DNA from 3 places in the Rhizobium sp. LjRoot254 genome. Region 3 is predicted to be linked to each of the others. Evidence: predicted binding sites of a transcription regulator. Region 3 holds the regulator's gene; each other region holds the start of a gene.

What was found. The regulator LexA, encoded in region 3, represses DNA repair genes until DNA is damaged. The targets are predictions, from matches to a motif close to TGTTCNNNNTGTGTTCNG.
Region 1: the regulator LexA is predicted to act here: its motif matches at 1,851-1,868, upstream of ACSQ26_RS16580 (glycosyl transferase).
Region 2: the regulator LexA is predicted to act here: its motif matches at 1,573-1,590, upstream of ACSQ26_RS05520 (ribonuclease T2 family protein).

The regions. Positions count from the first base shown of each region.
Region 1 covers NZ_CAXUSM020000001.1:3,350,992-3,354,268, forward strand. Annotated here, with positions in the region: gene glyS (glycine--tRNA ligase subunit beta) at 1-817, shown strand, start outside; gene ACSQ26_RS16575 (transcriptional regulator) at 968-1,285, shown strand; gene ACSQ26_RS16580 (glycosyl transferase) at 1,289-1,804, opposite strand; gene ACSQ26_RS16585 (PA0069 family radical SAM protein) at 1,928-3,085, shown strand.
Region 2 covers NZ_CAXUSM020000001.1:1,112,784-1,116,060, reverse strand. Annotated here, with positions in the region: gene ettA (energy-dependent translational throttle protein EttA) at 1-641, opposite strand, end outside; gene ACSQ26_RS05520 (ribonuclease T2 family protein) at 752-1,438, opposite strand; gene ACSQ26_RS05515 (alpha/beta fold hydrolase) at 1,742-2,674, shown strand; gene ACSQ26_RS05510 (DMT family transporter) at 2,692-3,277, shown strand, end outside.
Region 3 covers NZ_CAXUSM020000001.1:2,221,756-2,225,032, forward strand. Annotated here, with positions in the region: gene ACSQ26_RS10910 (LysR family transcriptional regulator) at 1-679, shown strand, start outside; gene ACSQ26_RS10915 (BrnA antitoxin family protein) at 788-1,024, shown strand; gene lexA (transcriptional repressor LexA) at 1,200-1,910, shown strand; gene gmd (GDP-mannose 4,6-dehydratase) at 2,196-3,269, shown strand; gene fcl (GDP-L-fucose synthase) at 3,274-3,277, shown strand, end outside.

The DNA of each region.
Region 1 (3,277 bases), 1.1 Mb from region 3:
CTGGAAACCGAATGGCCCGTCCGATCGCGTGCCCACCGATGCCGTTTCGGTGACGATTGCCTTGGCCGACAAGCTGGATACGCTGGTTGGGTTCTGGGCAATTGACGAGAAGCCGACGGGTTCGAAGGATCCTTATGCGCTGCGGCGTGCGGCGCTGGGTGTGATTAGCGTTATCTTAGAAAACAAGCTGGATCTGGATGTGAACTGGTTTGCGTATCGACACGCAAATAGCTTTGCCAACTGCGATCCAGTGATGGTCGCTTCTGACTTGTCGACTTTTTTTGGAGAGCGCCTAAAAGTACAGCTCAAAGAAACCGGCATTCGCCCAGATATTGTTGATGCCGTGCTCAACATGGGTACGCAAAGAGAAGTTCCGATGCCTGGTATGGAAGCCACCAAGCGCATCCTATCCATTACCCGCCGCGCCGAAGCGCTGGCGAAATTCATCGACACCGAGGACGGCAAGAACCTGCTGGCGGGCACCAAGCGCGCCACGCAATTGCTCGCCGCCGAGGAGAAGAAGGGCACCAGGATCGCCGACCGGATCGATCTGCAGCTGCTGACGCTGCCGGCCGAGAAGAGCCTGCATGCGGCAATCGTCAATGCCTCGCAGGATGCGGCCAGCGCCGTGGCCCGCGAGGATTTCGGCGCGGCGATGGAGGCGCTTTCCAGACTGCGTGGCCCGGTCGATACGTTCTTCAACGACGTGCTGGTGAACGACGAGAACGCCGATATCCGGGCCAATCGCCTGGCGCTGCTCTCCGCCATCCGTGCCGCGACGGCCACGGTTGCCGACTTCTCGAAGATTTCGGGATAGGCGGCGGCCACCAAGGGGCGTGGTGCGGAGGCCCGCTCCGCAATAGCTTCTTGGGCCGATCAACTTTATTTGACTTCTGCGCCGTGAATGCGACGAAATCGACCCCATATTGTGTGGCGACGGATTTCAACTTGCAGCGGGCGGTATTCAATGGCTTTGACCAGGACGATCAGAAAAACCGTCAAGGCGCGCATCCAGGCCGATGACGGCTTCCGCTACGCGCTGTTCTCGCATGCCGTGGAAGTGATGCTGGCGGACGACATGGCCACCGCCAAGAGCGTGCTCAAGGACTATATCGACGCCACGATCGGCTTCGACGACCTCGCCACCGAATCCGGCCTGACGGTGCGCCATCTCAAGCGCATGTTCCAGCCATCGGGCAATCCGCGCGCGGCTGAGATGTTCAGGGTCATTGGCATATTGCAACGCCACCAGGGGATACAGCTGGAGGTCAGCACGGCGGCGTGAGGGCTACCGCCCTTCGCTGATTACCCATGCCGGTATCAACTCCGACCTCAACTTCCGCACTGATGACGCCTTGGCCAGCGCCGTCAGCCCCATGCCAGGCTTGGCCAGTGCGGCGGCCTGGCGCTTCGGCATCAGGAAGCCGAGTTCGAGCACGCCCTTGCGCCGCCAACGCTTGAGGAACGGCCGGGGAAAGCTGCGGGAGGGGGAGAAGCGGGCGGGCACCTTGGCGAGCGAGGCATATTCCAGCACCTCCTCGATCCAGCCGGCCTGTGGCCGGGCGCCCGGTTCGAGCAGCATCAGCCATTCGCCGCGCACTGAACCCAGCACATCATGCAGATCCCATTTGTCGATGAAGCGGCAGCCGGCGGCATCGGCTACGCGCGCGGAGCCATCGCGCGAACCGTGGTCCAGCACGATCACATCACTCACCAGGCCATCGACCGCGCCGGAGACGAGAACGGCCAGCGTATAGGCAAGTTCGGGCTCGTTATCCCGGCATTCGATTAAAACAGTCAGCATTGCTTACCCATAATTGAAGCCTCGGAAAATTGCGAGTCGGTAATTTTGTTCTTGCAATGTTCTCATTTTCGCGATAGGAAAATAATCATCGAGAGGCGGAGATTCGCCTCCCCGGAGAAGCCAATGATCAACATGTCGCTCGCGCGGCAGGCTGCATTCGCGCCTGCCAATACGGCAGATATTGCCGATAGCCTGCTGAAGGAATCCGGTCTCAGGATCGAGATCGACCGCCGTCGCGGCCGTGGCGCCGGGCTCAATCCGTCGGGCCGGTTCGAGCCGCAGGAACGCGAGGTGCTCGACGACGGCTGGCAGACGTTCGAGACGCTTGCGCCGTTCAAGACCGAAGTGCAGGTTGAGAAGCCGCGTGCCATCATCACCCGCAACGACAGCCCGGACATCCCTTTCGACCGCTCGATCAATCCCTATCGCGGCTGTGAACACGGCTGCATCTACTGCTTCGCACGACCGACGCATGCCTATATGGGCCTGTCGCCGGGGCTCGATTTCGAATCCAAGCTGTTTGCCAAGCCGGATGCGGCGAAACTGCTGGAACGAGAGCTTTCCAAGCCCGGCTACAAGCCGAGGACCATCGCGATCGGCACCAATACCGATCCCTACCAGCCGATCGAGAAGGAATGGCGGATCATGCGCCAGATCCTCGAAGTGCTGGCGGCAGCCAATCATCCGGTGGCGATCGTGACGAAGTCGGCGCTGATCACGCGGGATATCGATATCCTCGCCAAGATGGCGGAAAAGGGTCTGGCTAGGGCAGCGCTTTCGGTCACCACCATGGACCGGAAGCTGGCGCGGCTGATGGAGCCGCGGGCATCGACGCCGACCAAGCGGCTCGAGGCGATCAAGGCGATGAGCGAGGCGGGCATTCCGACCGCCGTGATGGCATCGCCGATGATCCCCGCGCTCAACGACCACGAGCTCGAGCGCATCCTCGATGCGGGCGCCGCCGCAGGCGCGAAGGAGGCGAGCTATGTGCTGCTTCGGCTGCCGCTGGAAGTGAGTCCGCTGTTTCGCGATTGGCTGCTGCGCCACTATCCGGACCGTTATCGTCACGTGATGAGCCTGATCCGCTCGATGCGCGGCGGCAAGGATTACGATGCCGAGTTCGGCAAGCGGATGAAGGGGACGGGTCCCTATGCCTGGCAGATCAGCCGCCGCTTCGAGCTCGCCGCCAAGAAATACGGCCTGACGCGGCGCACGATCGGGCTCAACAGCGATCTCTTCGTACCGCCTGATGGACATGGCGTGCAGCTCTCGCTGCTCTGAGTTTCTTATTGACGCTTTCCAGCCGGGACCTGGCATCCCCGCCCGCTCGGGTTCCGGCTGGGAATACATGATGGGAGCGCGCCGCCAGCGCTCCTGTCATGCTGAGCATGTTGAAACGACATGCTCGTGGTCCCGATGCGCCGCCCTCGTATCGGGACTTGCAGGGAATCGGATGAATATGCGAACTATCCC
Region 2 (3,277 bases), 1.1 Mb from region 3:
TAGCGATCGTGGGTGATCATCACGACCGAACCCTGATAGTCGCGCAGATGCTTTTCCAGCCAGACGATGGTCTCGGCGTCGAGATGGTTGGTCGGTTCGTCGAGCAGCAACAGGTCGGGCTTGGACAGCAGCAGCTTGCAGAGTGCGACGCGGCGCTTTTCACCACCCGATAGGCTGGTCACCTCGCTATCGGCAGGCGGGCATCCGAGTGCCGCCATGGCCATCTCGACCTGTGAATCCAGATCCCAGAGATTCTGGCTGTCGATGACATCTTGGAGTTTGGCGCCCTCGTCGGCGGTCTCGTCGGAATAGTTCATCATCAATTCGTTGTAGCGCTCGAGGATGGCGGTCTTGTCGGCCACGCCTTCCATGACGTTTTCGCGAACAGTCTTGGTTCCATCGAGCTGCGGCTCCTGCGGCAGATAGCCGAGCGTCGCGCCTTCCGACAGCCAGGCCTCACCCTGCCACTCCTTGTCGAGACCGGCCATGATCTTGAGCACGGTCGACTTACCGGCGCCGTTCGGGCCGAGGATACCGATCTTGGCATCCGGGTAGAAGGAGAGGTTGACATTCTCCAGAATTTTCTTGGCGCCGTAAGCTTTGGTGAGCTCCGACATGTGATAGATATATTGGCGAGCCATATGCTTGGATTCCTCGAAAGACGGATCTGATGGAGATTTTGTCCGTCTTTATGCGATTAATCCCCGGGGAGCAATCACGTTGAAGGCCCGCGAACGGGCCTTCGCGTAATTTACTGCAGTCCCGCTTCGTCTACCACGCCCTCGGCACAGCCGAACTTGGTCTTGCCGGCAGCAGTGATCAAAGATGCGAGATCATCCGTTCCGTCGCCCAGTTCGCCGAGACCGATGGTCAACCCCGTGATGATCCGGCGATCGCCATCCTTGCGGCACCGCATCTTCACCTTGTCGCCGGCACCCGCGCCGAACGCAGCCTCGAAGGCCGCCTTCACCTTGACTTCATCAAGCGCAGCCCCAAGGTTGTCCTCGAACAACGACTGAACTTCCGACCTATTGAGCGCCGCGAGCAGCTTGAGTGCCTTGCCGTAATATTCGTCCGCCACGTAGCCCGAGCAGGTGCCATGTTTGATCCACTGGTGGCGGTCGAAACCAGAGGCAACGCCTGGCATCGCCTTCGCGAGTTCAAGCTGGACGCCTTCATCAAGGGAAAGCTCCGGCATGTCGAGCCAGTTCTTCTTCTTGTCCTGTTCCTTGACCGCACCATCGACACCACAATAGGTCTTGCGCGATTTCCAAAGGCCGTTGAGCGAAAAAAGCCGCGCGTCCACGCGGTCGGCGGTCTGGCCGGTACACTCAGGGGTTTTGGGGCTCGTTTCGCAGAAGCCCGGCTGCCATGAGACACCGAGGATCAGCTTGGTTTTCGCCCTCTCGGGGTCGCTCGATTTCCGCTCTTTGCTCACTGGCGACACCATTTCCGCCGATTTCGCCGCAAAAGGCAAGGAAAGTATACATAAAATCGTCAAAAACATGCCAAATCTAGTCAAGAATGCGCCATTCCCTGCCCTTGTAAACATCGCAATCTCCTAATGCGAACGTGAACATAACGCGTACATTCTAAATACATATAGGGGATAAATTCAAGCCGGATTCTGCTTGCAACCGAATCTTTCTGCAACCGAAGTGCAACCTATTGACGAAGCTTGCTTTTTTCGATGCCTGCATTCAGATAGCGAGCCAGTATATTCGAAAGGCGTATTCGACGCATGACTTATCAACATGCATTCACGCTGGATAGCCCGACCGGGGCGAAGATCGGTGCGCGCCACGAGCCGGCGCACGGCGCCGCCAGGGCGATCTTCCTGCTCAGCCACGGCCTCGCAGAGCATTCCCTCCGCTATATCGAGTTGGCCGAATTCCTAGCCGCGCGCGGCTACCATGTCTACGGCTTCGACCATCGCGGCCACGGCCTGACCAACGCGCCGGACGCCGAACTGGGGCGGTTTGCCAAACGCGACGGTGAGGCAAAAGTACTCGCCGATCTGAAGACCGTGAGAGAACATGCCGAGGCCCGGCATTCCGATTTGCCGGTCATTCTCTTCGGCCATTCGATGGGTGGCGTGATTGCAGCGCGGGCCGCCGAGGTTGAGCCGCAGGCGTATCGGGGCCTCTGTGTCTGGAATTCCCAGCTCAATCCGGGGCTTGCCGGGCAAGCGGGCCTGCTGCTCGTCAAAGCCGAGCAGTTCTTCAAGGGGTCGGATGTGCCGAGCTTCTTCGGCCAGCGGCTGGTGCTCGATCCATGGGCGAAGGCGATCGCTGGCGCACAGACTGAGTTCGATTGGCTGAGCCATGACGAACGGGAAGTGGACAAATATATCGCCGATCCACTCTGCGGCTTTGCCTGTTCGGTCTCACTTTGGATCGATCTTCTCGATATGTCGATCAGCGCCGGCCGGGATCGGAATCTCGCGCGGCTGCCGAAAACGCTCGCGATAAATCTGGTCGGAGGCGGCGAGGATCCGGCCACTGAAAACGGTCGTGCGATGGAATGGCTGTCGGCGCGGTTGAAGCGCTCTGGCATCACAAATGTTCATTTGACCATCTATCCCGGCATGCGGCACGAGACGCTGAACGAACATGGCCGCGACGATGCGATGAAGGCGCTCGCGGACTGGGCGGATGGTGTGGTGGCGGCATAGAGTGTGATGGAATGACCATGGATACGGCGCCCCGCGCCTGGCACGACTGGCTGACGGGATCGGGCATCGCGCTGATGGTCGCCTCCGTTCTCATCGCGCCGATGATCGACATCTTTTCCAAGCTGGCGACCGCGACGGCACCGGTGGCGGAGATCACCGCGGGCCGTTTCGTCGTCCAGGCGGCACTGATGCTGCCCTTTGCACTCGCGCGTGGCCGGTTGTTCAGCCGGTCACTGAAGCATGCGATGTTTCATGTCCTGCGCGGCGTGATCCTCACCATCGGCATGATCGCTTTCGTGCTGGCGCTCAAGAGCATGCCGGTGGCAGATGCGATCGCGATCTTCTTTGTCGAGCCAGCCATCCTCACCCTGATGAGCGGCATTTTCTTGGCGGAGCACATCGGCTGGCAGAAGGTCGCCGCCTGCGCGGCAGGCTTTGCCGGATCGCTGCTGGTCATCCAGCCGAGCTTTGCCGAATTCGGCCTCATCTCGCTGCTCCCCGTCATCACCGCCATCACGGTTGCCACGTTCATCCTCCTCACGCGCATGCTGTCGCAAGTGGAAGATCCATGGTCGATGCAGTTCCAGTCGAGTTTCTGGGCGC
Region 3 (3,277 bases):
GGCCGAGGCCAATGCCGCGGGCAGTTTCGGCAATCCGGCGGGCGCGATTACCGTCACCGCGCCGGTGCTTTTCGGCAGGCTCTACGTCCTGCCAATCCTGCTGGATTTCCTCGATCTCAATCCGGCCGTGCAGGTGCGGTTCCTTCTGCTCGACCGTGTCACCAATCTCGTAGATGAGGGAATCGACGTTGCCATCCGCATCGCCCACCTGCCCTCCTCCGGCCTGACCGCACGACGCGTCGGCTTCATCCGGCAGGTCGTGTGCGGATCGCCCGACTATTTCGACCGGCACGGCGAACCCAAAATTCCGCAGGACCTGACATCCCACCGGCTGATCGGCCGCGACGGCATTTTCGGCGGCGCCGAATGGCAATTCGGCAGAGCAACGAAGATTCGCGTTCCGATCTCGACCCGCCTCACCTGCAACACCAATGACGCCGTCATCGATGCGGTGATCGCCGGCTGGGGTCTGTCGCGCTTCCAGTCCTATCAGGTCGCTGCTCATGTCAGGGCTGGCCGCCTCAGGACCGTGCTTGCCGAGTTCGAACAGGAACCCGTGCCCATCCATATCGTGCATGCCGAAGGCAGGTCCGCATCGGGCCGTCTCCGCGCGTTCGTGGACTTCGCCTCGGAGCGTTTGCGTGCCGATCCGGTGCTGGCCGATCCGGCGAAGGTATGAGTTTGGAAGCATCCGCCGAAGATCACATGATCAGTATGCGGTGGACGTGAGACAATTAATCGGAAATGATCGTCGGCATCCAGCAATCAATAGACAGAAGGTGCCACCATGGCGAACCCACCCCGCAGACCCGTCAGCGCCATGGATGCCGCTGAAGCATTGTTCAAGCCGGCGAAAAAGGTGGCCGCAGCGCCTGCCGTCGAGCGGCCGGCGCTGCCCAACACGAGGGAACTGGTTTCGCTCAAGATCGACAGCGACGTTCTGGCGTATTTCCAGGAAGCAGGTCCTGGCTGGCAGGAGCGCATCAACGATACATTGCGGGCGGCAATGCAGAAAAAATCCTGAAGATTTCCGCGCGCGATGCGCCACAGTTCATACCAGATTGCCTTTTTTGGGTCCCAGCGCCGAAAAATCGCATGATCACATGCTGATATAAGCAAAAATTAAACTCTTGCAGAACATAAATGGAACATATAGTGTTTGTTCCAGATTTGTTTCACGATTCTGCCGGGGTTTGAACATGCTAACCAGAAAACAGCAGGAATTGCTTCTCTTCATTCACGAGCGGATGAAGGAATCGGGCATTCCACCTTCCTTCGACGAGATGAAGGATGCGCTCGACCTCGCCTCCAAGTCGGGCATCCACCGGCTGATCACGGCTCTCGAGGAGCGCGGCTTCATCCGCCGCCTGCCGAACCGGGCCCGTGCGCTCGAGGTGATCAAGCTGCCGGAGGCCTATTCGCCGAGCGTCAAGCCGGCCGCCAGGGGTTTCTCGCCCAGTGTCATCGAGGGTTCGCTCGGCAAGCCGCAAGCACAGCCTCGGCCCGCCAACGACGATGTGCTCGATTCCGTGGCCATTCCCGTCATGGGCCGTATCGCGGCCGGTGTACCGATCTCGGCAATCCAGAACAACACGCATGAGATCGCAGTGCCTTCCGGCATGATCGGCAGCGGCGATCACTATGCGCTGGAGGTCAAGGGCGACTCGATGATCGAGGCCGGCATCCTCGACGGCGACACCGTCGTGATCCGCACCGGTTCGACCGCAAGTCCCGGCGATATCGTGGTGGCACTGGTCGACGACGAGGAAGCAACCCTCAAGCGCTTCCGCCGGAAGGGTGCCTCGATCGCGCTCGAGGCGGCAAATCCCGCTTACGAGACGCGGATTTTCGGACCTGACCGCGTGAAGGTCCAGGGTAAGTTGGTGGGCCTCATCCGCCGTTATCATTGAGCATCTTGGCCGGGACCGGGAACTTCTTCCCCGACCCCTGCGTTTTCCGCTGGGCAGAGCCATATTTACCAGTTGAAGGCGGGATGATTGCAGTCTTGCGCGTCCTTCGATAAGAAGAAGCGAAGGGTCAGAATTTCCGGAAATTTCTGCTTTTGTCCGTCCCCTCCGGGGTGATCGGGCAATTGCTGTGCTGTGTTCCGGCCTTCCGACATTTTGCCGCCCCATTCCGCCTCTAGCGCGGAGGCAGGCAATGGCCCAGAGATTGCATTCGACAGGAGAATCCATTTGAGCAACGACAAGAGAAAAGTAGCCCTTGTTACCGGCATTACGGGCCAGGATGGCGCCTATCTCGCCGAGCTGCTTCTGAGCAAGGGTTACATCGTCCACGGCATCAAGCGCCGCTCGTCGTCGTTCAACACCAGCCGCATCGAGAACATCTACCAGGATCCGCACGAGAAGGATCAGCGGTTCATCCTGCATTACGGCGACATGACGGATTCGACCAACCTGATCCGCATCGTGCAGGAGGCCCAGCCGGACGAGATCTACAATCTCGCCGCCCAGAGCCATGTGCGCGTGTCCTTCGAGACGCCTGAATATACCGCCAATGCCGACGGCATCGGCACGTTGCGCCTGCTTGAGGCCATCCGCATCCTGAAGATGGAGAAGAAGACCCGCTTCTACCAGGCCTCCACGTCTGAGCTTTACGGCCTGGTGCAGGAAGTGCCGCAGCGCGAGACGACACCCTTCTATCCGCGCTCGCCTTATGCGGCGGCGAAACTCTATTCCTACTGGATCGTGGTCAATTACCGCGAAGCCTATGGCCTGCACGCCTCCAACGGCATCCTGTTCAATCACGAGAGCCCGCTGCGCGGCGAGACCTTCGTCACGCGCAAGATTACGCGTGCTGCCGCTGCCATCCGGCTCGGCAAGCAGGACAAGCTTTATGTCGGCAACATCGATGCCAAGCGCGACTGGGGCCATGCCCGCGAATATGTCCGCGGCATGTGGATGATGCTGCAGCAGGATGAGCCCGACGACTACGTGCTCGCCACCGGTGAGACGACGGAAGTGCGCCAGTTCATTACCTGGGCCTTCGAGGATGTCGGCATCAATCTCGAATGGCGCGGCACCGGCGTCGACGAAAAGGGCTACGACATGCTGTCAGGCAATACAGTGGTCGAGATCGACCCGCGCTATTTCCGTCCCACCGAGGTCGAACTCCTGATCGGCGATCCGTCCAAGGCGCATCAGAAGCTCGGCTGGAAGCACGATACCTCCGTCCGCGATCTTTGCCGCGAAATGGTCAACGAAGACCTCAAGGTCATGCAGACCGCGACCGTGATGAAGGAAGCCTGAGGCCATGT